DNA from 2 places in the Variovorax sp. GW821-FHT09B01 genome. Region 2 is predicted to be linked to the other one. Evidence: riboswitches for the same ligand, from Rfam matches in the RefSeq annotation. Region 2 holds a riboswitch; the other holds the start of a gene.
What was found. A riboswitch is a leader RNA that binds a small molecule or an ion and turns the genes downstream of it on or off. The one in region 2 is predicted to bind S-adenosylhomocysteine.
Positions count from the first base shown of each region.

Region 1: it holds a riboswitch for S-adenosylhomocysteine, as region 2 does, so the genes downstream of both, metH (methionine synthase) here and ahcY (adenosylhomocysteinase) in region 2, are expected to answer to the same signal.

Region 1 covers NZ_JBWKPQ010000011.1:60,089-74,189, forward strand. Annotated here, with positions in the region: gene AC07RV_RS26665 (LysR family transcriptional regulator) at 1-846, opposite strand, end outside; gene AC07RV_RS26670 (PACE efflux transporter) at 963-1,400, shown strand; S-adenosyl-L-homocysteine riboswitch at 1,470-1,599, shown strand; gene metH (methionine synthase) at 1,660-4,374, shown strand; gene AC07RV_RS26680 (ArnT family glycosyltransferase) at 4,523-6,268, shown strand; gene AC07RV_RS26685 (glycosyltransferase family 2 protein) at 6,265-7,281, shown strand; gene AC07RV_RS26690 (GtrA family protein) at 7,286-7,687, shown strand; gene AC07RV_RS26695 (amidohydrolase family protein) at 7,700-8,899, opposite strand; gene AC07RV_RS26700 (TetR/AcrR family transcriptional regulator) at 8,845-9,615, opposite strand; gene AC07RV_RS26705 (ferredoxin--NADP reductase) at 9,635-10,408, opposite strand; gene AC07RV_RS26710 (6-hydroxynicotinate reductase) at 10,713-12,338, shown strand; gene AC07RV_RS26715 (UPF0280 family protein) at 12,341-13,246, shown strand; gene AC07RV_RS26720 (amino acid synthesis family protein) at 13,268-13,912, shown strand; gene AC07RV_RS26725 (amino acid synthesis family protein) at 13,959-14,101, shown strand, end outside.
Region 2 covers NZ_JBWKPQ010000029.1:11,546-25,646, reverse strand. Annotated here, with positions in the region: gene AC07RV_RS40510 (ABC transporter permease) at 1-649, shown strand, start outside; gene AC07RV_RS40505 (SIMPL domain-containing protein) at 646-1,299, opposite strand; gene AC07RV_RS40500 (peptide chain release factor 3) at 1,343-2,971, opposite strand; gene pqqE (pyrroloquinoline quinone biosynthesis protein PqqE) at 3,050-4,207, opposite strand; gene pqqD (pyrroloquinoline quinone biosynthesis peptide chaperone PqqD) at 4,204-4,479, opposite strand; gene pqqC (pyrroloquinoline-quinone synthase PqqC) at 4,476-5,222, opposite strand; gene pqqB (pyrroloquinoline quinone biosynthesis protein PqqB) at 5,275-6,195, opposite strand; gene pqqA (pyrroloquinoline quinone precursor peptide PqqA) at 6,293-6,367, opposite strand; gene AC07RV_RS40470 (alpha/beta fold hydrolase) at 6,533-7,516, shown strand; gene AC07RV_RS40465 (GNAT family N-acetyltransferase) at 7,492-8,109, opposite strand; gene AC07RV_RS40460 (alpha/beta fold hydrolase) at 8,106-9,182, opposite strand; gene AC07RV_RS40455 (hypothetical protein) at 9,179-9,637, opposite strand; gene phaP (TIGR01841 family phasin) at 9,704-10,201, opposite strand; gene AC07RV_RS40445 (hypothetical protein) at 10,400-11,068, opposite strand; S-adenosyl-L-homocysteine riboswitch at 11,220-11,287, shown strand; gene ahcY (adenosylhomocysteinase) at 11,358-12,797, shown strand; gene AC07RV_RS40435 (TlyA family RNA methyltransferase) at 12,807-13,595, shown strand; gene metF (methylenetetrahydrofolate reductase [NAD(P)H]) at 13,605-14,101, shown strand, end outside.

The DNA of each region.
Region 1 (14,101 bases), on a different contig from region 2:
CCCCAGCGGCCGTTCGCGCGACCACACCACGTCCACCCACAGGTTCAGGCCGTTGCTGAGGTTCTCGAGCGGGATCTCGACCAGCGCGCCCGCCGCCACGTGCGGCCGCACGAAATTGCGCGGCAGCCAGCCCCAGCCGACGCCGGCGGTGATCAGGCTCAGGGCGGCCAGCGCGTTGTCGGTGCGCCAGAGGTGGCGCGCGAACACGCTGCGCGGGTCCATGGCCGTGACGAGGTCGCGGCCGGCCACCACGATCTGGCGGGTGGCGATCAGGTGCTCCTCGCGCAGGCGGCCGCCGGGCGCGGCGGCGAGCACCGGGTGGCCCGGCGCCATCACCGCGACCATGGTGTCGCTGCCCACCTCCTGGAAGCCCTCGCGCCCGTCGAGGCTGGGCCGCTCGAACACCAGCGCGAGCTGGGCCCGGCCGCTGTGCAGCAGCGCCAGCGCGTCGGCCTGCGGCGCGGCCAGCACCTCGACCTGCAGCAGCGGGTACTCGTGCGCCAGCTCGGCCAGCGCGCCGCTCCAGGGCGCGGCCAGCAGCTCGGGCGCGATCGCGAGCGTGAGCCGTTCCTCCAGCCCCTGCGTGAGCGCCAGCGCCTGCGCGTCGAGCTGGCGCAGCTGTGCGGCCAGCGAGCGCGCCTGCGGCTCGAGCGAGCGCGCGGCGGCCGTGGGCCGGGGCTCGCGGCCCTTGCGGTCGAACAGCTGCAGGTCGAGCTCGGCCTCGAGGTGGGCGATGGCCATGCTGACCGCCGACGGCACGCGGCGCAGGGCGCGGGCGGCGGCCGAGAAGGAGCCGTGGTCGATCACGGCCAGGAAGACCTCGACGCTGTCGCTGGAGAAGCTCATGGCCGCCTCATGGGGTCGATCTTTCAATAAAACTGAAACAAGTTGACTTTTTATATCAGCAAGAGACACATAAAGTCGACGGATCGCAGTCACACAACAAGCCAAGAGAGTCCGTCATGCAGGGAATCCAGCGTCGCATCGTCTACATCACCCTCTACGAAGGGATCGCCATCGTGGCCGCCAGCGCCGGGCTGGCGCTGCTGACGGGCGCCGGCCTCGGCCATTCGGGCGCGCTGGCGGTGGCGGCCTCGGTCATCGCGGTGATCTGGAACCTGATCTTCAACAGCCTGTTCGAGCGCTGGGAGGCGCGCCAGGCGGTGCGCGGGCGCAGCCTCAAGCGCCGCATCGCCCATGCGATCGGCTTCGAGGGCGGCCTGATCGGCCTGCTGGTGCCGATGTTCGCCTGGGGCCTGGGCATCTCGCTGTGGCAGGCGCTGGTGATGGACCTGGGGCTGGTGGTCTTCTTCCTGGTCTACACCTTCGTCTTCAACTGGGCCTTCGACCGCGCCTTCGGGCTGCCGGCCTCGGCGGCGCCGGTCGCGCAGGCGGCCTGAGCCTTTCCGGCGGCCCGCGGATACACCCGCGGGCCGTCGGCACGGCCGGCAGCCGGTAAAATCGCCACCCCTTCCAAGGAGCGTTGCAGCGGCGGCGCGCGGGACCCCGGCTCGGGTCCGCGCATCCGCCGTCAGGCTTGGAAGGCGCCTTCTCGCAAAACCCGCCCGGAAGGCCCGGTTGCAACGACGCTCACCTGACGTGTCTTCCCCTGCCCAGGTGAGCCCCATGAGCGATGTCCCCGCGCCTTTCGTTTCTCCCATGAAGCTGTCCGGTCTCGAACCGGTGGCCATCGGCGAGGGATCCCTGTTCGTCAATATCGGCGAGCGCACCAACGTCACCGGTTCCAAGGCCTTCGCGCGCATGATCCTCAACGGCCAGTTCGAGGAGGCGCTGGCGGTCGCGCGCCAGCAGGTCGAGAACGGCGCGCAGGTGATCGACATCAACATGGACGAGGCCATGCTCGACAGCAAGGCCGCGATGGTGCGCTTCCTCAACCTGATCGCCAGCGAACCCGACATCGCGCGCGTGCCGGTGATGGTCGACAGCTCGAAGTGGGAAGTGATCGAGGCCGGCCTGCGCTGCATCCAGGGCAAGGGCATCGTCAACTCGATCTCCATGAAGGAGGGCGTGGACAAGTTCAAGCACGAGGCGAAGCTCGTGAAGCGCTACGGCGCGGCCGCCGTGGTGATGGCCTTCGACGAGAAGGGCCAGGCCGATACCTACGAGCGCAAGGTCGAGATCTGCGAGCGCGCCTACCGCATCCTGGTCGACGAGGTGGGCTTCCCGCCCGAGGACATCATCTTCGACCCGAACATCTTCGCGATCGCCACCGGCATCGAGGAGCACGACAACTACGCGGTCGACTTCATCAACGCCGTGCGCTGGATCAAGCAGAACCTGCCGGGCGCCAAGGTCTCGGGCGGGGTGTCGAACGTGAGCTTCAGCTTCCGCGGCAACGACCCGGTGCGCGAGGCGATCCACACCGTGTTCCTGTACCACGCGATCCAGGCCGGCATGGACATGGGCATCGTCAACGCCGGCATGGTCGGCGTCTACGACGACCTCGAGCCCGAGCTGCGCGAGCGCGTGGAGGACGTGGTGCTCAACCGCCGTCCCGACGCCGGCGAGCGCCTCGTCGAAGTGGCCGAGAGCGCCAAGAGCGGCGCCAAGGACGACAGCAAGAAGCTCGAGTGGCGCGGCACGCCCGAGCAGCCGGTGCACGTCAACCAGCGGCTGTCGCACGCGATGGTGCACGGCATCACCGACTTCATCGTGGAAGACACCGAGGAGGCCTACCAGCAGATCCTCGCCAAGGGCGGCCGTCCGCTGCACGTGATCGAGGGCCCGCTGATGGACGGCATGAACATCGTGGGCGACCTGTTCGGCCAGGGCAAGATGTTCCTGCCGCAGGTGGTGAAGTCGGCGCGCGTGATGAAGTCGGCCGTGGCCCACCTCATCCCCTACATCGAGGAAGAGAAGCGCCAGGACGAGGCCGCGGGCCGCGACGTGCGCACCAAGGGCAAGATCATCATCGCCACCGTGAAGGGCGACGTGCACGACATCGGCAAGAACATCGTCACCGTCGTGCTCCAGTGCAACAACTTCGAGGTGGTGAACATGGGCGTGATGGTCCCGTGCCACGAGATCCTCGCCAAGGCGAAGGTCGAGGGCGCGGACATCGTGGGCCTGTCGGGCCTGATCACGCCGAGCCTGGAAGAGATGCAGTACGTGGCCGGCGAGATGCAGAAGGACGACCATTTCCGCATCAAGAAGATCCCGCTCCTGATCGGCGGCGCCACCACCAGCCGCGTGCACACGGCCGTGAAGATCGCGCCGCACTACGAAGGCCCGGTGGTCTACGTCCCCGACGCCTCGCGCAGCGTGAGCGTGGCGCAGTCGCTGCTGAGCGACCAGGCCGCGGCCTACATCGGCGAGATCAACGCCGACTACGAGAAGGTGCGCACGCAGCACGCCAACAAGAAGCAGGTGCCGCTGTGGCCGCTGGCCAGGGCGCGCGCCAACAAGACGCCCATCGACTGGTCGAGCTACGTGCCGCCCGCGCCCAAGTTCATCGGCCGGCGCGTGTTCCGCAACTTCGACCTGACCGAGCTCGCGAAGTACATCGACTGGGGCCCGTTCTTCCAGACCTGGGACCTCGCGGGGCCGTTCCCGGCCATCCTCAAGGACGAGATCGTCGGCACCGAGGCCGTGCGCGTCTACGCCGACGGCCAGCGCATGCTCAAGCGCCTGATCGAGGGCCGCTGGCTCAGCGCGAGCGGCGTGGTCGGCTTCTGGCCGGCCAACACCGAGAACGACGACGACATCGTGCTCTACACCGACGAGTCGCGCAGCGAGGCCGCGCTCACCTGGTACGGCCTGCGCCAGCAGACCGAGAAGCAGGAGATCGAGGGCACGATGCGCCCGAGCCGCTGCCTGGCCGACTTCGTCGCGCCGCGCGACAGCGGCCTGAAGGACTACGTGGGCATGTTCGCCGTGACCGCGGGCCTGGGCGTGGAGAAGAAGGAGAAGTACTTCGTCGACGACCTCGACGACTACTCCGCGATCATGCTCAAGGCGCTGGCCGACCGGTTGGCCGAGGCCTTCGCCGAGGCCATGCACCACCGCGTGCGCACCGACCTCTGGGGCTACGCGGCCGACGAGGCGCTGAGCAACGAGCAGATGATCGCCGAGAAGTACCGCGGCATCCGCCCCGCGCCCGGCTACCCGGCCTGCCCCGACCACAGCGTGAAGAAGCCGATGTTCGACCTCCTGAACTGCACGGACATTGGCATGAGCCTGACCGAAAGCCTCGCTATGATGCCGGCCGCCAGCGTGTCGGGGTTCTACCTCGGGCACCCCGACAGCACGTACTTCAACGTAGGCAAAATCGGCCATGACCAGCTGCAGGACCAGGCGGTGCGCCGCAAGGCGAGCGAATCCGAACTGGAGCGGCTGCTGGCGCCCAACCTCTGACGGCGCGCGGCGGGCCCTTCCGTTCCCCCGCGCCGCCGCCATCCACGCCGCCCGCCCCGCGGGCCGCTGAACCGATCCAGGCTTCCGGGGGATTCCCATTCAGACACTGCTCTTCATCCTCGCGCACCACGCGGCGCTGGCGCTCTTCGTGGCCGGCGCCTGGGGCTTCGGCGCCACCGTGCTGGCGCGCTTCGGGGCGCCCGCGCGGCGCGACGCCTGGCTCGAGGGCGCGATCGCGACCACGCTCGGCGTCGGCCTGTTCATCGTGGCCTTCCAGGCGCTGGCGATCGCCGGTGCGCTGCGCCAGGGCGCGGTGCTCGCGCTGCTGGGCGCCGGCATCGTGCTGGCGCTGCTGCGGCTGCCCGGCTGGCGCCGCGAGCTGAAGGCGCGCGCCGCGCTCGCGCCCGCGCAGCCGGCGCCGACCCTCGGCGAGAAGTGCGCGTTCGCCGCGCTGCTGCTCGTGGGCCTGCCCACGCTGTTCTCGCCGCTGGCGCCGCCGGTGGCCTTCGACGAGGTGATGTACCACCTGCCGTATGCGCGCCAGGTCGCGCAAAGCGGCACGCTGGGCGTCTACGAGTGGCTGCGCTACCCCTGGTTCCCCTACAACTACGACCTGCTCTACGCCGCCGCGCTGACGGTCTACGACGACGTCTTCACCCACTTCATCCACGGCCTCGCGGGCTGGCTGTCGGTGCTGATGATCCATCGCCTCGGCCGGCTGCACGCCAACCGCTACATCGCCTGCCTGGGCGCCGGCATCTGGCTCGCGCTGGGCGACTATCCCAACTCGTACATCGACATGGGCGTGGCGCTGTTCGTGCTCGCGGCCTTCGTCGCGCTGTGGTGGTGGGACGAAGGCCACGTGCTCGAACCGGCGCCCGGCGCAGCGCGCCACGGGCGCGCGCGCTGGTTGCTGCTGGCCGCCTTCTTCCTCGGCGTGGCGGCGGGCTCCAAGTACCAGGCGCTGATCTTCCTGCCGCTGGTGGCGGTGTTCGTGGCGCGGCGCGAGCGCCGGCCGCTGCCGTGGCTCGCGGCCCTCGCGCTGTTCCTGGTGCCGTGCATCTACTGGTATGCGCGCAACTACCTGCAGACCGGCGATCCCTTCAACCCGATCGGCGCGCGCGTGTTCGGCTTCACCAACTGGAACATGGCCGACTACACGCAGCAGCTGGCCGACGTGCGCGACCACGCCAACATGCCCAACGGCCTGTTCTGGCCGCTGCTGCTGGTGCCGTTCAGCCCGCTGTGGCGCCCGGGTCCGGTGCGCGCGGCCTTCGTGTTCTGCCTCTACTCGCTGGTGATCTGGGTCGCGACCTCGCGCTATCCGCGCTACATGATGGCCTCGTTCCCGTTGCTCGCGCTGATGGCCGCCGTGGGCTGGCACACGCTGCTGGGCTGGGCCGGTGCCTTCGTGCGGCGCCGGCTGCCGGCGCTCGCGCGCGGGCGCACGCCGGGCGTCTTCGGCGGGCTGCTGATGGTGGTGCTCGCGGGCTTCGCGCTCGCGCATTCGGTGCGCGACGTGCGCATGATCTCGCCCACGCCCGCCTCGCGCGAAGCCTTCCTCACCCAACGCGTGCCCGGCTACGAGGTGCTGAGCCAGCTGCGCGCCAACCCCGTGGGCCGGCTCTATCAGGTCGGCCTCAACGACTCGATCTACTTCGCGCCCAACCCGGTGTGGGGCGACATCTTCGGGCCCTTCCGCTATTCGGACTACCTGTACCTGCCGGCCGACCAGCTCGCGCGCAAGCTGGCCTCGCAGCAGTTCGGCTCGATCGTGATCCAGACCGCGCTCGCGCCCTATGTCCACACCAAGCCCGACTTCGACAAGTACTTCAGCCTGATCGTCGAGAAGGACGGTGTGAAGGCCTACCGCATACTCGCGCCCACGCCATGACGACCGCCGACCGCCTCGCTTCCCCCACGGCCGCCGCCGCGCTCTCGCCGCTGCCGCCGGCGCTGCGCATCGCCGCCATCATCCCCTGCTACAACGAGGCGCTGGCCATTCCCAAGGTGGTGGCCGACTTCCGTGCCGACCTGCCCGAGGCGCAGATCCACATCTTCGACAACAACTCCACCGACGGCACCGCCGAGGTCGCGCGCGCCCATGGCGCGCACGTCGTGCACGTGCCGCTGCGCGGCAAGGGCAACGTGGTGCGGCGCATGTTCGCCGACGTCGAGGCCGACATCTACGTCATGGTCGACGGCGATGCCACTTACGACCTCTCGACGGTGCGCGAGATGATCCGCATGCTGGTCGAGCAGAAGCTCGACATGGTGGTGGGCGCGCGCGTCGACGACCAGACCGATGCCCAGACCTACCGTCGCGGCCATCGGCTGGGCAACCAGATGCTGACCGGCGCGGTCGCGGGCCTGTTCGGCGGCAGCTTCACCGACATGCTGTCGGGCTTTCGCGTCTTCTCGCGCCGCTACGTGAAGTCCTTTCCCGCGCTGGCCAAGGGCTTCGAAATCGAGACCGAGCTGACCGTGCACGCGCTCGAACTGCGCATGCCCTATGCCGAGGTGCCCTCGGTCTATCGCTCGCGGCCCGAGGGCTCGGTGAGCAAGCTGTCGACCTACCGCGACGGCTGGCGCATCCTCGTCACCATCTCCAAGCTGTTCGTGAGCGAGCGGCCGCTGATGTTCTTCGCGATCCTCGCGGGCCTGCTCGCGCTGGCCTCGGTGGGGCTCGCGATCCCGCTCGCGATGACCTTCTGGGAGACCGGCCTGGTGCCGCGCCTGCCCACGGCCGTGCTGGCCACCGGCCTGATGCTCAGCGCGATGCTCGCGCTGGTCTGCGGCGCGGTGCTGCACACCGTGACCATCGGCCGGCAGGAGGCCAAGCGGTTGCGCTACCTCGCCATGCCCGCGGCCGGGTCGGCCTCGTGGCAAGACGGCGCCTGCGGTTGAGCCGATGAAGCAGGCCGGGCGCCAGTTCCTGCTGTTCGCCGTGGCCGGCGTGGTGGGCTTCGGCGTCGACGTGGCGGTGCTGTACCTCGCCGCGCCGCTGCTGGGCTGGTACGGCGCGCGCGTGCTGTCCTTCCTCGCGGCCGCCACCACCACCTGGGTGATGAACCGCCACCTGGCCTTCGGCGACCGTCATTCCGAGACCACGGTGTGGCGTGAATATGCGAGCTACCTCGCGACCATGCTCGGCGGCGCGGTCGTGAACTACGGCGCCTACGTGCTGGTGCTGCATTCGGCGAGCGGCCGCTGGGCGCCGATGCTCGGCGTGGCCGTGGGCAGCGGCGCGGGCATGGTCGTGAACTTCTTCGCCGCGCGCTACCTGGTCTTCAAGGCGCGGCGCTCGCCCTGAGCGCAGCGCGCCTCAGTGCGCGCCCGACACCACCACCGGAATCTCGGTCGCTGGCGGCGTGTTGCGGCTGCGGCCGCAGCGCACGATGCCGTCGATCATCACCATGCCCACGCCCGGGATGTCGCCGAGCTGCACGCTCTCGAGCAGGCCCGGCGCGGGCGAATGCTGCGCGCGGTCCATGAAGACGAAATCGGCGTCGCGGCCGATCTCGATCAGGCCGCAGTTGAGCTTGCGGATCTTCGCGGTGTTGCCGGTGGCGAAGCAGAACACCAGCTCGGCCGGGATGTTCGCGATCGACGACAGCATCGCGACCATGCGCAGGATGCCCAGCGGCTGGACGCCCGAGCCCGCGGGGCCGTCGGTGCCGAGGATCACGCGGTGCGGGCACTTGAGCTCGAGCGCCGCCTTGGCCGCCGCGATCGCCACCTTCTCGTTGCCGTTGTGCACGATCTCGATCGCGCGCGAGCTCTTCTCGCAGAGCTCGCACACGTGGGCCTCGGGCAGAGAGGTGTGGCCGCCGTTGATGTGGCCGATGACGTCGGCATCGGCCTCGAGCACCACGTCCTTGTCGATCAGGCCCGAGCCCGGGATCGAGGGGCCGCCCGTGTGGATCGTGCTCTGGATGCCGTACTTGCGCGCCCAGGCCACCATCTCCTTGGCCTCGTAGCCGGCCTTCACCGAACCCAGGCCGACCTCGCCGAGCAGGCCCACGCCGGCCTCGGCGAGTTCCTTGAAGTCGCTCTCGACCATGCCCTTCTCGATCACCGGCGCGCCGGCCAGCACCTTCACGCCGCCGGGGCGGAAGTTGTCGAAGGCGCGCTGCGCCGTGATGGCCAGGGCCTTCAGGCCCACGATGTCCTTGGGGCGGCCAGGCAGGTGCACCTCGCCGGCCGAGATCATGGTGGTCACGCCGCCGTGCATGGTGGAGTCGATCCAGCCGATCTGGCCCTGGCGCGGCGTCCAGTCGCCGAACACCGGGTGCACGTGGCTGTCGATCAGGCCGGGCGCGACGCAGGTCCGGCGCGCGTCGATGACGGTCTTCGCGCCCTCGATGTCGCAATCCTTCTGCTTGCCGATGGCGACGATCAGGCCGTCGTTCACCACGATGGTGTCGGCGTCGAGGATGGGCTTGTCGATGTCGCCCGAGAGCAGCAGCCCTATGTTCTGGATGACGACCTTGCCCGACTTTCCGCTGCTCGCGATTTCTGCCATTTCGTGTTGTCCTCGTCGTGGGGGGGAGTGTTGTTGTCCTGCAGATCGTCCGCGCGCACGGTGCGCAGCACGGTCTCGATCACGAAGTCTTCCCAGTGCCGGATCGCGTCCGGCGACTCCAGCGGCTCGCCGAGGAAGGCCGTGAGCGTGTGGCGGTTGGAGGTATAGAAATAGCCGGTGGACGCGATCAGCAGGTAGATGTCGCGCGCCACGAGGTCCTTGCGGAACAGCCCCTGGGCCGCGCCGCTCGCGAGGATCTCCGAGATGATCGCCACCGCCCGCGACGAATACTCGCGCGCGCGCAGCGACTTCGAGATGTGCCGGCCCTTGTGCAGGTTCTCGGTGTTGAGCAGCGTCACGAACTCGGGGTTCTTGCGGTAGTAGCCGAGCACGAAGCGGATCACTTCGGTGAGCGCCTCCACCGGGCGCGAGGCATCGAGCGCGATCGCGGCCTCGGCGTCGTCCATGCGCTGGTAGATGCCTTCGAGCACCGCGATGAACAGGCCTTCCTTGCTGCCGAAGTAGTAGTAGATCATCCGGTCGTACGACTTGGCGGCCTTGGAGATCTTCTCCACGCTGCCGCCGTCGTAGCCGTACTTGGCGAACACCTTGGTCGCCGACTTGAGGATGCTGTCGCGCGTGGCCTGGGCCGCGGCCTCGCGCACGCCGGTGCGGCGCTGGGGCTTGGGCTTGGTGATGGAGCGGCTGTCGGCCATCGATCGCGCGGCGTCCTGCTTACTTCTCGGCGAAGGCGCGTTCGACGACGAAGTCGCCCGGCGTCGAGGTGTTGCCTTCCTTGAAGCCGCGTGCCTCGAGGATGTGCTTGAGGTCGACCAGCAGGCCCGGGCTGCCGCACAGCATCACGCGGTCTTCCGCGGCGTTGATCGGCGGCAGGCCGAGGTCGTCGGTGAGCTTGTTGCTCGCGATCAGGTCGGTGATGCGGCCCTGGTTGCGGAACTCCTCGCGCGTGACCGTGGGGTAGTACAGCAGCTGCTTGGCGACCATCTCGCCGAGAAACTCGTGCTTGGGCAGGTGGTCGGTCACGAGGTCGTGGTAGGCCAGCTCGTCGACCTGGCGCACGCCATGCACCAGGATGACCTGCTCGAACTTCTCGTAGGTCTCGGGGTCGCGGATCACGCTCATGAACGGTGCCAGGCCGGTGCCGGTGCCGAACAGGTAGAGGCGCTTGCCGGGCAGCGTGTAGTCGATCAGCAGGGTGCCGGTGGGCTTGCGGCCCACGATGATGGTGTCGCCCACCTGGATGTGCTGCAGCCGCGAGGTCAGCGGGCCGTCTTCCACCTTGATGCTCAGGAACTCGAGATGCTCCTCGTAGTTCGGGCTCACGATGCTGTAGGCGCGCAGCAGCGGCTTGTCGTTGACGCGCAGGCCGATCATCGTGAAGTGGCCGTTGGAGAAACGCAGCGCCGGGTCGCGCGTGGTGGTGAAGGTGAACAGGCGGTCGGTCCAGTGGTGGACGCTCAGGACCTTCTCTTCGCTGAATGCACTCATACGGAACTCAATAGTGGTGAATGACGGGGGTTGGCTGAGCCGGGATGCACGCCCTTGGGGCGCCAGCTGCCGGCCGGCTCCGAACCCTCCATTGTCGTTGGTCGGAAAAACCCCGATGAACATCGCGAGAAAACACCATTGCAAGCATCGGGCCCGTTTGCTACATTGACCTTCAATGTAGTGAATGCAACATGAAAGTGTAGGGGATGCTACACAAACGAAAGCCCCGGCACAAGCGGACATGCGGCACGTTTGTTGCAAACCCCGCCACCACGATTTGCAGCCAACAAGAGGTCGCCCCCCGATGACGGAACACACGAAGACAGACGGACTGCCGGGCATGGACGTGCCGGTGGTCGCCGAGGCCGGCCCCGGCGGTTTCGGCAAGGCGCCGCTGCGCAACGAGCGCATGAGCGCGGCCAAGGTCGAATGCAATGCCTGCCCGGTGCTGTGCCAGATCTCCGACGGACGCACCGGCGCCTGCGACCGCTATGCCAACCGCGAGGGCGTGCTGGTGCGCGTCGATCCGGTGGTGCTGCTGCGCCGCCAGCTCGCGAGCGATGCGCCCGCGCTGGTGGCTTTCGACCGCACGGCGGTGGCCGAAGACGGCAAGGCCGAAGAGTCGTCGCCCGACTGGAATGGCGACCTGCTGCATGCCGACGAGGTCTTCGTCACCGGCGTCGGTTCCTCCACCACCTACCCCGACTACAAGCCCGCGCCCTTCATCGTCGCCTCCAAGGCGCAGGGCGTGGACATGGTCACCGTGGTCACCGAGGGCATCTTCAGCTACTGCAGCTTCAAGGTGAAGATCGACACCGACCGCTTCCTCGGCGCCGAGCAGGCCAACGTGCGCTACCGCGGCGAGGTGGTGGGCCACGTCACCACGGCCGAGTACGGCTCGCAGATGCTGTCGCTGGGTGGCGTGCACCACCTCACGGGCGGCAGCAAGAAGGAAGGCCGCATGACGGCCGAACTGATGCAACTGCTGGGCAACAAGAAGGCCATCGAATGCACCATCGACGGCGGCGCCAGCCTGGTGATCCAGGCCGGCAAGGCGCCGATCGTCAACGGCGTGGAAGAGCAGCGCATGCGCGTGGGCTGCGGCTCCGCGGCGGTCGGCATCTTCGCGCGCCAGTTCGCCGGCGTGGCCGACGAGGTGGTGGTGGTCGACGACCACATCACGGGCGTGCTGACCGAGCACCAGGCCGGCCGCTGCCTCGACATGCCGCCCTCGGGCATCCAGATGCTGGGCCGCAAGTCGACGCCGGGGCGCTACTTCCAGGTCGCCAATCCGGGCAACGGCTGGGGCGGCACCGACATCGCCGATCCGCTGTCGATCATCGAGGGCTGGGAGGAGGGCGTGGCCAAGCCCGGCTTGCGCCTGCTCATGACCTCGACCACCGGCGAGCATGCGCAGTGGTACGTGCTCGACGATGCGCTGCAGCCCGTCGAGCAGCCGATGCCGCCCGAGGTCAAGCGCATCGTCGAGCGCATCGGCGAGAACTGCGAACCCTCGCTGTGCACCGTGCTGTTCCTCGGCGGTGCCGGCGGCAGCCTGCGCGCGGGCGTCACCGAGAACCCGGTGCTGCTCACGCGCGCCATCAAGCGCGCGCTGGTCAACGTCACCTGCGGTGGCGCGCCGGCCTATGTGTGGCCGGGCGGCGGCATCACGGTGATGGCCGACGTCATGCGCATGCCCGACAACAGCTTCGGCACCGTGCCCACGCCCGCGATCGTCGCGCCCATCGAGTTCAGCATGCGGCGCGCCGACTACGAGGCGCTCGGCGGCCACATGGAGCATGTCTTCCCGCTCGAGCAGGCGCTCGCGCGCGGTGCCTGGCAGGAAGACGGCGCGCCGCTCGCGCGCCAATGGCTCGTCATCGACGAAGCCAATCCCTGGCCCCTCGGTCACGTCCCGATGCTGGGATAACCATGTCCGCCCAACGCACGGCGCTCGACGAGCACCGCTGGCACTTCAACCACGGCCCGATCGACATCGTGGCCGAGGCGCACGGCGACCGCTACGCGGTGGCGGCCGCGCACGATGCGGCCTGGGCGCGCTTCGCGCACGTGCTCGACGAACTGGTGCACGAACTGCCGCTGCTGCGGCTGCCGGTCACCGACAAGATGCGTCCGCGCGGCGTGGTGGCGCGCCGCATGTGGGATGCCTGCGCGGCGTTCGCGCCGACCTTCATCACGCCGATGGCCGCGGTCGCGGGCGCGGTGGCGCAGGAACTGATCGCCTTCTACCAGCGCCCCGGCATCGAGCGCGCCTGGGTCAACAACGGCGGCGACATCGCCGTGCATCTGGCGCCGGACCAGACCGCGCGCGTGGGCGTCTACGCGGACCTCGCGCGCTTCGACTGGCGCGATGCCAACGGCCTCGTCGACACCGACGGCCAGTTCGAACTGCGCGCCGACCAGCCGGTGCGCGGCGTCGCGACCAGCGGCTGGCGCGGGCGCAGCTTCTCGCTCGGCATCGCCGACAGCGTGACGGTGCTGGCGGCCACCGCGGCGCAGGCCGACGCGGCCGCGACCGTGATCGCCAACGCGGTCGACGTCGACAACGAGGCGATCCGCCGCGTGCCCGCGAGCGAGCGCAAGGACAACAGCGACCTCGGCGACACGCTGGTCACCGTCGACGTGCCGCCACTGCCCCCCGCGCAGGTGCGCAGCGCACTCGATACGGGCGCGGTGTGCGCCCGCGTCCTGCAAAAAGGCGGGCTCGCATGGGCCGCTCTGCTCGTTTGCCAGGGGCAGTGGCGACTGGTCGAGCCCTTATGCTCGAAGCCCCTCGAAGCAAGGCTTTCGCGCGCAGTTGGTTCAGTAATTGCTTAACGAAAAGCAAGGTTCTTTTTCATGATCGATATCCGCCGAGTCTTCACCCAGGTCGAGCACATCCACCACGAGTTCGGGCCGCGTGCCCAGACGCCGCTGGTGCGTGGTGCCATCGCCGCCGTGCTGACCAATCCCTTCGCGGGCCGTTACGAGCCCGACATCCTGCCGATGATGAGCCTGCTCGATCCGGTGGGCCTCGAGATGGCGCACAAGCTGCACGCCGCGATGGACGTGCCGCTCGAGCAGCTCGCCACCTACGGCAAGGGCGCCATCGTCGGCGCCGCGGGCGAGCTCGAGCACGGCGCGCTGTGGCACGTGCCCGGCGGCTACGCGATGCGCGAGCTGCTCGGCTGGAAGGGCGACCGCGTCGCCTATGCCAAGGGCACCGTCGACGAGAAGAAGACCGGCCAGCCCGGCAATGCGCTGTCGATCGTGCCCTCTACCAAGAAGGTCGGCGCGCCCGGCACCACGCTCGACGTGCCGCTGACCAACATCAACGCCAGCTATGTGCGCGGCCAGTTCGACGCCATCGAAGTTCGCGTGCCCGGCGCGCCCGCGGCCGACGAGATCGTGTTCATCCTCGCGATGAGCACCGGCTACCGCGTGCATGCACGCGTCGGCGGCCTGCTAGCCGAAAACATCGCCAAGTGGGACGGCTTGCGCTGAGCCCGTGTACGAAGAGACAAGAAGAGAAGCCAAAGGAAATCCAGACATGACCGCCAACATCCGCAAGCTCGTCGTCCAGGTCGACGAAACCCGCAAGGAAATGGGCCGCGACATCGCGCCGCCCACGCGCCGCGCCGTCGCCATCGCCGTGATCGCCAACCCCTACGCGGGCCGCTACAGCGAGAACCT
Region 2 (14,101 bases):
GGTGCGCGGCTGGACCCTCGGCGAGGTCGCGCTGTTCTACGGCCTGGTCAACTGCATGTTCGCGCTGGCCGATGCCCTGGGCCGCGGCTTCGACGTGCTGGGCACCGAGTTCCTGCGCAGCGGCGCCTTCGACCGCCTGCTGCTGCGACCGCGCCCGCTCGCGCTGCAGCTCATGGGCCACGACTTCCGCATCAGCCGCATGGGCCGGCTGCTGCAGGGGCTGGCGGTGATCGGCTTCGCGACCGCGCAGGCCGGCATCGCCTGGACGCCCGAGGCCGTGGCCGTCGCGCTGTTCGCGCTGGCCGGCGGGGTGGCGCTGTTCCTCGGCATCCTGGTGCTGCAGGGCACGCTGGCCTTCTGGACCGTCGAGAGCCTGGAGATCGCCAACGTGCTGACCTACGGCGGCGTGCAGGCGGCGCAGTATCCGCTGGCGCTGTACGCGCGCTGGTTCCGGCGCCTGCTCACCTTCGCGGTGCCGCTGGCCTGCGTGGCCTACTACCCGGCGCTGCTGATCCTCGGGCGGCCCGATCCGCTCGGCGCGCCGCACTGGGTGGGCTGGGTGTCGCCGCTGGCGGGCTTCGTCTTCCTCGCGCTGGCGTTTCGCGTGTGGGGGCTCGGCTTGAGGCATTACGCCTCGACGGGCAGCTAGCTGATCAGGAAACGCACGCGAAAGCGCAGCCGGCGCACGCGCGAGGCGCCGTCGATCGCTTCGAAGTCGTCGGCCGCCGAGGCCGCCAGCGGCGCGGCCGCGGCCATCGCGAAGCCGTAGTCGCCATAGGAGCCCGTGCGGTCGGCGTCGGCGCCGAGTTCCTCGACCTGCGCCACCGAGCCGAGCGACACGCCGGCCTCGCGCGCGATCACCTGCGCCCGGGCGCGCGCCTGCTGGATCGCGGCCGCGCGCGCCGCCGATTCGGCCTCGGCCGAGGCGTCGAAGCGCGGCTGCAGCATGTCGACCGAGAGCGAATGGCGTGCGTTCTCGAACAGCGGCTGCAGCGCGTCGATCGCGAGGTACAGGCGCTGCGTGTCGCGGCAGCGCAGCAGCACGCGGTGCGAGACCTCCTGCCCCGCGCTCTTGCGGCGGTACCACGGCTGCCAGGTGTCGCGGCCGCCCTCGCTGATCTCGTCGGCGCCGAGGCCCGCGGCCTTGAGCGCGCGGATGGTGTCGTTGCGCAGCCGGGTCGCCTCCTCGAAGGCCGCTTCCGCCTTCGAGGGCTTCACGGTGAGCGTGAGCGCGGCGCGCTGCTCGACCACGGTCTCGGCGATGTCGCCCTGGCCGGCGACTTCGATGTAGGTGTCCATCGGGTTCTCCTGGGTGGCGCGCGAACCCCGGCAGCCTGCCTGCTCAGCCCGCGCTCTGCAGCGCCAGCCCCGCGTGTTCGCGCAGCGGGTGGAAATGGATCTTCGGGAAGCGTTCCTGCGCCAGCCGCACGTCGTACGGCGAGGTGCACAGGAAGGCCAGCGTGTCGGCCGCGTCCTTGGCCATGCGCTGCGGATAGGCGTTGACGAACTCGCGCAGCTCGGCCGGCGTGTCGGCCGTGATCCAGCGCGCGCCGGTGTACTGGCAGCCCTCGAGCCGCACGTCGGCGTCGTACTCGGCCTTCAGCCGGTGCTGCACCACTTCGAACTGCAGCTGGCCGACCGCGCCCAGCAGCATCGGGCCGCCGATCTCGGGGCGGAACACCTGGATCGCGCCCTCCTCGCCGAGCTGGGCCAGGCCCTGCTGCAGCTGCTTGGTGCGCAGCGGGTTCTTGAGGATCACGGTCATGAACAGCTCGGGCGCGAAGAAGGGCAGCCCGGTGAACTGCAGGCTCGCGCCGTCGGTGATGGTGTCGCCGAGCTGCACGCCGCCATGGGTGGTGAAGCCCACGATGTCGCCCGCGTATGCTTCCTCGACCGCCTCGCGGCGCTGGCTCATGAAGGTCACGACGCTGGTGGGCCGCAGTTCCTTCGCGGTGCGCTGCACCTTGAGCTTCATGCCCGGCGTGTACTTGCCCGAGGCCATGCGCACGAAGGCGATGCGGTCGCGGTGGTTGGCGTCCATGTTGGCCTGCACCTTGAAGACCACGCCCGCGAAGTCCTTGTCCTCCGGCTGGATCTCCTTGGTCACCGGCTGGCGATTGACCAGCGTCGTGCTGGTGCGTGACTGCGGCGAGGGCGCGAGGTCGACCAGCGCGTCGAGCACTTCCATCACGCCGAAGTTGTTCACGCCGGAGCCGAAGAACACCGGCGTCTGCTTGCCGGCCAGGAAGGCTTCGCGGTCCCAGGTGGGTGATGCGCCGGTGGCGAGTTCCATGCTGTCCATGGCGGTCTCGAAGTCGGCGCCGAAGCGCTTGGCGAGGGTGTCGCGTTCGCTCAGGGGGATGGTCTCGAAGTCCTGCGGCAGGCGTTCGCTGCCCGACTCGAACACCGTCATGGCCTGCGTGCGCAGGTTCATGATCCCGCGGAAGCTCTTGCCCTGGCCCACGGGCCAGGTCATCGGCACGCAGGGCATGCCGAGCTCGCGCTCCACCTCGTCGAGGATGTCGAGCGGCTCGCGCACTTCCCGGTCCATCTTGTTGACGAAGGTGATGATCGGCGTGTCGCGCTGGCGGCAGACCTCGATCAGGCGCCGCGTCTGCGCTTCCACGCCGTTGGCCGCGTCGATCACCATCAGCGCCGAGTCGACCGCCGTGAGCACGCGGTAGGTATCTTCCGAGAAGTCCTTGTGGCCGGGCGTGTCGAGCAGGTTGATCACGTGGTCGCGATACAGCATCTGCATCACCGACGAGGCCACCGAGATGCCGCGCTGCTTCTCGATCTCCATCCAGTCGGAGGTCGCGTGGCGCGAGGCCTTGCGCGCCTTCACCGAGCCGGCGATCTGGATCGCGCCGGAGAACAGCAGCAGCTTCTCGGTCAGCGTGGTCTTGCCGGCGTCGGGGTGGGAAATGATCGCGAAGGTGCGGCGGCGGCGGGTTTCGGAGGCGAAAGACACGGTAGGGCCAGGTAGAAGGGGTCGGTCGGGCGAACCGGCGATTGTCGCAGGTCACCCCGCGGACCGCACCCCTGTCCCTCAGTTGTGCCCGTGGGGCAGCGACAGCGCGTCGTCGGCCGCGACGAAGCGCCGCGAGGCCTTCGGATCGCGAAACACCAGTGGCTGCGCCGGCAGCTCGCCCGCATCGGCGCGGCGCACCGCCTCCAGCACCTCGCCGTGCGCGGGGCTCTTGGCGCACACCGGGTCGGCCGCCGCGGCGTCGTGCGCCAGCATGTAGGCCTGGCAGCGGCAGCCGCCGAGGTCGCGCTCCTTGTGCTCGCAGCTGCTGCAGGGTTCCTTCATCCAGCCGGTGCCGCGGTAGCGGTTGAAGCCTTCCGAATCGCGCCAGGCGCTGCGCACGCTGGTCTCGCGCAGGTTCGGGAACGCGAGGCCCGGCAGCATGCGCGCCGTGTGGCAGGGCAGCGCGGTGCCGTCGGGCGCGACGGTCATGAACATGCTGCCCCAGCCGTTCACGCACTTCTTGGGCGCGGCCTCGTGGTAGTCGGGGGCCACGAAGAAGATCCGCATGCGGCCGTCGAGCTTGCGGCGCCAGGCCTCGGTGGCGGCCTCGGCCTTGCGCATCTGCTCGCGCGTTGGCAGCAGGTGGGCGCGGTTCTCGCGCGCCCAGGCGTAGTACTGGGTGTTGGCGAGCTCGAGGTACTCGGCGCCCATGGCCTCGGCCATCTCCACGATGCGGTCGATGTGGTCGATGTTGAGCCGGTGGATCACCACGTTGAGCACCATCGGCCAGCCGTTGGCCTTGATCAGGCCGGCCACCTTCTGCTTGAGGTCGAAGGTCTTCGTGTGCGAGAGGAAGTCGTTCATCTCGCGCGTGGAGTCCTGGAACGAGAGCTGCACGTGGTCGAGGCCCGCGGCCTTGAGCGCCGCCGCGCGCGCCTCGCTCAGGCCCACGCCCGAGGTCAGCAGGTTGGTGTAGTAGCCCAGGCGCCGGGCCTCGGCCACCAGCACCTCGAGGTCGTCGCGCAGCAGCGGTTCGCCACCCGAGAAGCCGCATTGCACCGCGCCCAGTTCGCGTGCCTCGCGCAGCACGCGCAGCCAGTCCTCGGTGGGCAGCTCGTCGGCATGGCCGGCGAAATCGACCGGGTTGTAGCAGAAGGCGCAGTGCAGCGGGCAGCGGTAGGTGAGCTCGGCCAGCAGCCACAGCGGCGGACCCGGCAGCGCCGCCGTCGCGCTCACTTCAGCACCACCCAGCGCTGCGCGAGCGCGATCTCGAGGAAGGCCAGCACCTCCTTGCCGAGGCCGGTGGTGTCGAAGCATTCCTCGAGGTCGAGCACGATCGCGCGCACGTCGCTTTGGCCGTCGCAGCGCTTGAGGATCTCGCCCGCGCTCTGGTTGAGCTTGACCATGCCCTCGGGATAGAGCAGCACGTGGCAGTCCTGCGCGGACTCCCACTGCAGCCGAAAGCCCTCGGCGATGCCGGGCCGGCTGTCGAGCGTGGGCGCGGTCATGCGGCACCTCCTTCGGCGGCCGGCGTCACGCCGTAGGCCAGCGCCATCGCATCGTTCATGGCCCAGAGGATGTCGAGCTTGAACTGAAGGATGTCGAGCGCGCGCTCCTGCTGCGCGCGCGTGGCGAAGTGCTCGAGCGTGAGCGCCAGGCCTTGCTCGACGTCGCGCCGCGCCTGGCTCACGCGGTTGCGGAAGTAGGCCAGGCCGCCGGGCTCGATCCACGGATAGTGCTCGGGCCAGCCGGCCAGCCGCTGCTTGTGGATCTCGGGCGCGAACAGCTCGGTCAGCGAGGAGCACACGGCCTCCTGCCAGGGCGCGCGGCGCGCGAAGTTCACGTAGGCATCGACCGCGAAGCGCATCGCGGGCGTCACGTGGCGCAGGTCGACGATCTCCTCGCGCGCCAGGCCGGTCGCGATGCCGAGGCCGATCCAGGCCTCGATGCCGCCGGGATCGTCGCCGCTGCCGTCGTGGTCGACGATGCGCTGCACCCAGCCGCGCCGCACCTCGCGCTCGGGGCAGTTGGAGAGGATCGCCGCGTCCTTCACGGGAATCGCGATCTGGTAGTAGAAGCGGTTCGCGGCCCAGCCGCGCACCTGCGCGGGCGTGGCGCGGCCCTCGTTGAGCATGCGGTTGAACGGATGGTGGATGTGATAGGCCTTGCCCCTGGCGCGCAGCTGCGCCTCGAACTCGGCGTGGCTCCAGGCCGGCTCGCCGCTGGGTGCGCGCGGCGGCGCGAGGGAGATGTCGATGAGGGCGATGATGGGCTCCTGGGTCCTGGCTGTTCGTTCGTCGTGCTCAGAGCACGATCTCCATGCCGTCGAAGGCGACCTCGATGCCGCGCCGGTCGAGCTCGGCGCGCTCGGGCGAGTCCTCGTCGAGGATCGGGTTGGTGTTGTTGATGTGGATCAGCACCTTGCGCGTGCGCGCGGACAGGTCGGCCAGCCATTCGAGCATGCCGCCCGCTCCCGACTGCGGCAGGTGGCCGATGCTGCGGCCGGTCTTGCGGCTGAAGCCCAACGCGATCATCTCGTCGTCGCGCCAGAAGGTGCCGTCGACCATCACGCAGTCGGCGGCGCGCATCGCGGCATCGACCTCGGGGCTGTGCGCGCCGAGGCCCGGCGCATAGAAGGCGCTGCGGCCGCTCGCGGTGTCGGTCAGCGTGAGGCCGATGTTGTCGCCGGGCACGGGATGCTCGCGGTGCGGCGAGTATGGCGCGGCCTTGCCGACCAGCGCGAGCGCGCGCAGCGCCAGGCCGCTCACGCCCGGCACCTCGAAGCTCCGGCCATCGAGCGGCAGCTCGTGGTGCGCAACGCCGCAGAAATGCGAGAGCACGCGCAGGATCGGGTTGCCCTGCGTGAGGTCCTCGTGGACCGGCCCGGTGCACCACAGCGGCAGCGGCGCGCCGCGCTCGCGCAGCATGTAGAGGCCGGTCGAATGGTCGACCTGCCCGTCGACCAGCACCACGCCCGCGATGCCGGTGTCGCGCGGGCCGCGCCCGGGCTGCAGCGCGGGCGTGGCCTTGATCTGTTCGAGGATGTCGGGCGAGGCGTTGACCAGCACCCAGTCCTCGCCCACGTCGCCCTTGGCGCAGATCGACGACTGCGTGCGCGCGCGGGCGCGCACGGTGCCCGCGCGCAGGCCGGCGCAGTTGGCGCAATTGCAGTTCCATTGCGGAAAGCCGCCACCGGCGGCGGCGCCCAGGACGCGGATGTGCATGCGGTGCAGCGCCGCGACGCGGCGCGAGAGAAGGGGGAGGGGAAAGCGAAACCGGCACGGACCGCCGAAGCGGGCCGTGCCGGAAAGGGCGTGGCGCTCAGCGCGCCGCCACGTACATCGTGATCTCGAAGCCGAAGCGGAAGTCGGTGGCTTGAGGGGTGGTCCAGGTCATGAAGTCTCCTTGAGGAATTCCATTCGCAGGCGAAGGTCGATGGACGCCTTCGGAAGCGGCGAAAGCGCGCTCCGCGGACAGCATACCCAGTTTGAGCAGGCCGCGCAGCGTGGTCGCGGCACCCGTCGTGGCGTGGGCGTGGTCCGACGGCGTAGCATCGGCCGCATGCTGGAGGCACTTGGTTCTACAGGCGATGGCACGGGCCGGCTCGACGTGGGCGAGGGCCATCGGCTGCACTGGGAGACCACCGGTGCCGTCGAGGGCCGCGCCGCGCTCGTGCTGCATGGCGGGCCGGGCTCGGGCGGTTCGCCCGCGCTCGCGCGCGGCTTCGATCCGGCCCGCTATCGCGTGGTCGCCTTCGACCAGCGCGGCGCGGGGCGCAGCACGCCGCGCGGCGAGACGCGCCACAACCGCACCGAGCTGCTGATCGCCGACATCGAGGCGCTGCGGCGGCACCTGGGCATCGAGCGCTGGCTGGTGGTCGGCGGGTCGTGGGGCGCGACGCTGGCGCTGGCCTATGCGGCGCGCCATCCGGAGTCCGTCGACGGACTGCTGCTGCGCGGGCTGTTCGTGCCGACTGCCTCGGAGTTGCATTGGAGCTTCGAGGGGGCGCGCGCGAGCTATCCCGAAGCATGGTCGCGGCTGGCCGACGCGGTCTCGTTGGCCGAGGGCGCGCCGTTGTTGCCCGCGTTGTGTCGCGTGTTCGCGGACGACGACCTCGCATTGCAATCGCGCGCGACGCTCGCCTGGCTGGCCTGGGAGCACGCGCAGGGCGGACAGTCCGGCGCTGCGCCCGAGCCGCAAGGCGATGCGTTGCAACGCGCGATCGATCGCTACAAGGTGATGGCGTACTACCTCGCGCACCGCTGCTGGCTCGCGGACGGCGACGCGGTCGCGTGGGGCGCGCTCGACGCGCTGCGCGACCATCCGGTGCTGTTCCTGCACGATGAGTTCGACCGGACTTGTCGCCCGGCCGCCGCTCGAGCCGTACAGCGCCTGGTGCCCGCGAGCCGCTTCGAGACCGTGCCCGGCGCGGGCCACGACCCCTTCCATCCCGCGATGGCGCAACGCATGGCGCGCGCGCTCGATGCCTTCGCGGCACAGGGCCGCTTCGACCCGCCGACTCAGAACGCCTCGGTCACCCCATAGGCCCGCATCTGCGCCTCGACCTGCGCGACGTCCTGGCACAGCACCACGAGGTCGTGCGCGCGGCCCTCGCGGTCCTTCACGTGCTTGCTCAGCAGTGCCTCGGGCCGGAAGCCCAGCGCCTGGAACACCGCGATCGCGCCGCGCTGGTCCACGGTCATCTGCGCCACCACCTTCTCGTGGCCCTGTTCCATCGCGAGCGCGCAGCCTTCCTGCGCGAGCTGCTGGCCCAGGCCGCTGCCGCGCAGCGCAGGCTCGACCAGCACGCGCAGCTCGGCCACGTGGCGCGACCACGAATGTGGATCGCGGATCACCGCCGCGCAGCCCAGCACCTTGTCGTCGCGCACCGCGAGCACGCTGTCGATGTCGCCGCGCGCGATGGCGCGCACCCAGGCGTCCATCACCTTGGGCTGCGTGATGTCGCGCGGCAGGAACAGCAGGTCGTGCGTGGGCAGCGCCTGCGCGAAGGCCAGCACCGCGCCGGCATCGGCGGCGTCCATGCGGCGCAGCGCGATCTCGCCGTCGGCATGCGGCAGCGTGCGCGGATAGAGCCGGGTCGAACCCGGGTTCGTCGAGGTGTCTGCGGCATTCGTCATGTGGATCGCACTCCCAGCCATTCGTCGAGCCTCGGCCACAGCCGGCGCACCGCGTTCGGTCCCGCGGCCAGGCTCACATGGCCGCCCTTGAGCACCACCTCCTCCTTGTCCACCGATCCGATGCCCGCGATCAGCGGCGCGCCCGCCTCATAGGGAACGATGTGGTCGTGCTGCGCGAGCGCATGCAGCACCGGCACCTCGATGTCGGCGAGGCGCACCGGCCGTCCGCCGATCGAGAGCTCGCCCTTGAGCAGCTTGTTGCCCCACATCAGCTCCTTCACGGTCTGGCGGAAGTACTCGCCCGCCAGCGGCAGCATCTCGGCGCCCCAGCGGTCGAACATGCGGTAGGACTTGACGAACTCGTCGTTCGCCATGTTGTCCCACAGCTGCACCAGGCCCGCGCCGCGACCCGCGGGGCGCAGCATGTCGAAGGAGGCGAACAGCATCTCGGGCGGCACGTTGCCCACGCCGTCAACCAGCCGGTCGACGTCGAAGTAGCGCTTGTCGGACCAGGCATGGAACATCGTCATGCGGCTGAAGTCGATCGGCGTGGTGAACAGCGCGAGGTTCTTCAGCGGCCCGCCCGGATGCAGCGCCGCGTAGAGCGTGGAGAGCACGCCGCCCATGCAGTAGCCGACGATGCTCACGTCCTCCTCGCCCGAGCGCTGCTGCACGCGGCGGATCGAGTCGGGAATGAAGTCGAGCACGTAGTCCTCGATGCGCAGCCGCTTCTCCTGCGGCCGCGGCGCGTTCCAGTCCATCATGTAGACGTCGTAGCCCTGCCGCAGCAGGTGCTCGACCATGCTCTGGCCCGGCGCGAGGTCGAGGATGTAGCCCTTGTTGGTGGTGGCCATCACGATCAGCACCGGCACGCGGTAGATCTCGTCGACCATCGGCCGGTAGTGGTAGAGGCTCAGCGTGCCGCGGCGATGGATCTCGTCCTTGGGCGTGAGCCCGACCGCGGGCGTGGCGCTGGTCAGGAACTCCAGGCCCTTGATGTTGCGCTGGATGGTGCGCTCGATCTCGGCGCGCAGGTCGGGCAGCGCCGGCAGTTCGGCGGCGGGCGTGCTCATGGGCGCGGGCGACGGGTGCGGGCCGGGGACTTCGAGGCCTTGGCCGCGGCCTTCTTCGCAGGTGAGGGTGCGGGAGCGGGTGGCGTGGCCGCCATCGAGGGCGGCTGCTTCGTGCGCTTCGGCGCCGATGACTGCGGCGCCGGCGCTGGCGCAGCACCGCCCTCCTCGAGCAGCCGCGCGATCCGTGCCAGGTGATCGTCGATGTGCTGCAGCTGCTCGGACAGCGCCTGCAGGTCGGCGCGCGTGGGCAGGTTCAGCATCGTGAGCAGCCGCGCCATCAGGTCGCCGAGCGCCTTCTGCGCGCCCAGCGAGGCACTCATGCCGCCATGCATGCCCTGTCGAAAAGGATCGGAGGCCATGGCCTCGTTGGCGAACGCGTTGGTGCTCTTTTCCCATTGCGCGGTGAGCTCGCGCCAGATCGCCATGGGGTCGAGGGGAGAGGAGGACTGGGTCATGGCCGCACACCGAGGTTCGTCGTCGGAAGGCCGCGCCGTGCGCCGGCGCGGCGCCTGGGCCGCGCGCTACTTGCGCTGCAGCATCTTCGTGACCTCGTCGACGTTCGACTGGATGCGCTGGCGCACCACCTCGAAGGCATCGGCCTGCGACTTGGCCGCGAGGTTGGCGAGTTCCTTGATGTCGTCGACCGCGCGCTGGAACGACTGGCGGCCGAGCGCGTCGAGCTTGGCGAGGCTTTCCTTCGGGTCCTTGCCGGGGATGTCCTTGGCGGCCGCCTGCCAGTCGGTGATCGCGCTCTTGATCATCTCGGTCTGGCGCTGCACCACGGTCTGCAGGCCCTGGAACGACTTCTCGTTGGCCTGCATCAGCGCCTGCAGGTCCTTGCGGCCGCTGTCGAGCAGCTTGCTCGCGCCGTCGGTCATGTTGAGGTTCTGCAGCCGCTCGGCCATGCCCTTGAGCGGGTTGAGCATGTCGGCCGCGCTCGGGGCCGCTTTTCTCTCGGCGCTTCCGCTGCTGCTGCTGGCAGTGGTCTTCTTGGCGGCGGCTTTCTTGGCAGTGGCCATGGTGCGGAATCTCCTGAGGACGTTGGACAAGATGGTGGCGGGACCGGCCGCGCACGCGCGTGGTCCGCCGCCACGATACGCCGCGGCGACCCTGCCGCGGCGATCGCGGCCGCGGATTTGCCTGGGGGATTTCCCGAAGGGATGGTGTGCGCCACGGCACCGGCGCTCGCTGGAGCGCCGGCGGGTAGCGGCAACGGCTTACATCGGCGGCGTGAAGCCGTCGCGGCCGGCCACCACGCGCAGCGCGGTCGGCGTGCCGTTGCGCTCCTGCGCATTGACCAGCACCTTGGCGCCCGGCACCAGCAGCGCCTCGGTGCCGGCGCGGAAGGTCACGACCGGCACGTCGCGCGGCACGATCACGGTCTTCTCGCCGCCCTTGTAGGACAGGCGCAGCTGCTGCCCGCCGCGCACCGAGCGCGGCGCGGCCGCGAGGTCGGCCACGGTGGCGTTGGTCATGGTGCTCTGCGGTTGCAGGTCCCACGGATAGTGGCCCTCGCCGGTGCCGCGCGCGGCCTCGGGGAACACCACCACCTCGAGTGCCTTCTGCGTGCCGTCGGCCTGCGGCATCGCGGCGGTGCCGATGAAGCTGCCCTTCTTGATGTCGGACAGCTTGATGCGGTAGACCTCCGACAGCGGCATGTCCGCGGGCCGCGCGAGGCTCACGACCTCGCCGCCGCGGTCCTTGACGACGAGCTTGCTCGCATCGGCATAGACCAGCGTGCCGCGCACGCGCACCACGGGTTGCGCGGCCTGCGCCTGCTGCGCGAAGGACAGGCCCGGCAAGGTGGCGAGGCCGAGCAGGGCCGCCGTGCAGAGCGCGCGGCGCGCAGTGGGTGACGAGGGAAGGGAAAGGCGGGATGAACGCATCGGAGGGGCTTTCGCGGAAAAGGAATGCAAGCAGCGTTGTACGCCTCGACTCTGAGCCCTGCATGACGCGGGGTGTTGGCGCGCCCTCGCGTTCCGTGATGTGGGAAGCCCCGGCCGTTGGCGCCCGTGTCCGGCACGTCTACAATCCGCCGCTTCCGAGGAGCGTTGCAGCGCCGCCAGGCGTGAGGCTCGGACCCATCGCAACCACGCTCATCCGCTGTTCTCGCGGTGAGTCTTTTTCCCCCGACGCAGTGGCCTCGTTCAAACACAGTTCTGGAGTTCACTTCACATGAGCGCTGTTCTCAAGCCCACCCCTGTTTCGTCCGCCGACCAGGCGATCGCCGACCTTTCGCTCGCCGCCTGGGGCCGCAAGGAAATCCGCATCGCGGAAACCGAGATGCCCGGCCTGATGGCCATCCGCGAGGAATTCGCCAAGAGCCAGCCGCTCAAGGGCGCGCGCATCACCGGCTCGCTGCACATGACGATCCAGACCGCGGTGCTGATCGAGACGCTGCAGGCCCTCGGCGCGCAGGTGCGCTGGGCTTCTTGCAACATCTTCTCGACGCAGGACCACGCGGCCGCCGCGATCGCCGCGTCGGGCACGCCGGTGTTCGCGATCAAGGGCGAGTCGCTCAAGGACTACTGGGACTACACCCACGCCATCTTCGACTTCGGTCCCAAGGACTCGAAGGGCGAAGGCCCGAACATGATCCTGGACGACGGCGGCGATGCCACGCTGCTGATGCACCTGGGCCAGCGCGCCGAGAAGGACCTGGGCGTGATCGCCAACCCGGGCAGCGAGGAAGAGCGCATTCTCTTCGCCGCGATCAAGGCCAAGCTGGCCGTCGATGCGACCTGGTACACGCGCAAGTCGGCCGAGATCATCGGCGTGACCGAGGAAACCACCACCGGCGTGCACCGCCTCAACGAGATGAGCGCCAAGGGCACGCTGCTGTTCCGCGCCATCAACGTCAACGACTCGGTCACCAAGAGCAAGTTCGACAACCTCTACGGCTGCCGCGAATCGCTGGTCGACGGCATCAAGCGCGCGACCGACGTGATGATCGCCGGCAAGGTGGCCTGCGTGGCCGGCTACGGCGACGTGGGCAAGGGCTCGGCCCAGGCGCTGCGCGCGCTGTCGGCGCAGGTGTGGGTCACCGAGATCGACCCGATCAACGCGCTGCAGGCCGCGATGGAAGGCTACAAGGTCGTGACGATGGAATACGCGGCCGACAAGGCCGACATCTTCGTGACCACCACCGGCAACAAGGACGTCATCACGCACGACACGATGGCGAAGATGAAGGACCAGGCCATCGTCTGCAACATCGGCCACTTCGACAACGAGATCGACGTCGCGTCGATCGAGAAGTACGAATGGGAAGAGATCAAGCCGCAGGTCGACCACATCACCTTCCCCGACGGCAAGAAGATCATCTTGCTGGCCAAGGGCCGCCTCGTGAACCTGGGCTGCGGCACGGGCCACCCGAGCTTCGTGATGTCGTCGTCGTTCGCGAACCAGACCATCGCCCAGATCGAGTTGTTCACCAAGCCCGACGCCTACCAGGCCGGCAAGGTCTACGTGCTGCCCAAGCACCTCGACGAGAAGGTCGCGCGCCTGCACTTGAAGAAGGTCGGCGCCATGCTCACCGAGCTGACCGACGCCCAGGCCGCCTACATCGGCGTGAGCAAGAACGGCCCCTACAAGCCGGATAGCTACCGCTACTGATCGCCGCGCATGCGAGCCGACCAGTTGCTGGTGGAACGCGGCCTCGCCGCCTCGCGCTCGCAGGCCGTGCGGCTCATCGCCGGCGGCATGCGCTGGCGCGATGCGGGCTCGACCGATGCGTGGCGTTCGGTCGTGAAGAACCGCGACGAGGTGCCCGAGTCGGCCGAGCTCGAGCTCGACGACGCGGCCGAGGCGCGCTATGTCTCGCGCGGCGGGCTCAAGCTCGAAGGCGCGCTCGAGGCCAGCGGCGTCGATGCCGCCGGCAAGCTGTGCCTCGACGTGGGCCAGTCGACCGGCGGCTTCACCGACTGCCTGCTGCAGCGCGGCGCCGCCAGGGTGGTGGGCGTCGACGTCGGCCACGGGCAGCTGCATGCGAAGCTGCGCGAGGATGCGCGCGTGCTCGCCATCGAGGGCGTCAATGCGCGCGCTCTCTCGGCCGACGACCTGCAGGAAGAGGGCGAGGAGCCCTTCGACGAGCGCTTCGACCTGATCGTCGGCGACCTGTCGTTCATCTCGCTCACGCTGGTGCTGCCGGCCGTGGTGCAGTTCCTCGCGGACGACGGCCAGCTGCTGATGCTGGTCAAGCCGCAGTTCGAACTGCAGCCGGGCCAGGTCGGCAAGGGCGGCATCGTGCGCGACGCGGCCATGTACGAGATCGTCGAGAAGCGCCTGCGCGATGCCTGCGCCGCGCTCGAGCTGCGCGTGCTGCGCTGGTTCGACAGCCCGATCGCCGGCGGCGACGGCAACCGCGAGTTTTTCATTCACGCCGTGCGCGCGACGGGCGCGGGCGGTTCCTAGGAGACGCAGGTGCGCCTTCCGCTGAGTTTCGAATTCTTCCCGACCAAGACGCCCGAAGGCGCGGTCAAGCTGCGCGCGGCGCGCCAGCAGCTCTATGCGCGCAAGCCCGAGTTCTGCTCGGTCACCTACGGCGCGGGCGGCTCCACTCACCAGGGCACCTTCGGCGCGGTGCAGGAGATCCTGTCCGAGGGCGTGGACGCGGCCAGCCATTTCTCGTGCATCGGCGCCACGCGCGAGACGGTGCGCGCGCAGCTCGCCGAGCTCAAGGCCATGGGCGTGAAGCGCCTGGTGGCGCTGCGCGGCGACCTGCCCAGCGGCTACGGCGCCGGCGGCGAGTTCCAGTACGCGAGCGACCTCGTGGCCTTCATCCGCGCGGAGACCGGCCGCGACTTCCACATCGAGGTGGCCTGCTATCCCGAGGTGCATCCGCAGGCGCGTTCGCCCGAAGCCGACCTGCAGGCCTTCGCGGCCAAGGTGAAGGCCGGCGCCGATTCGGCGATCACGCA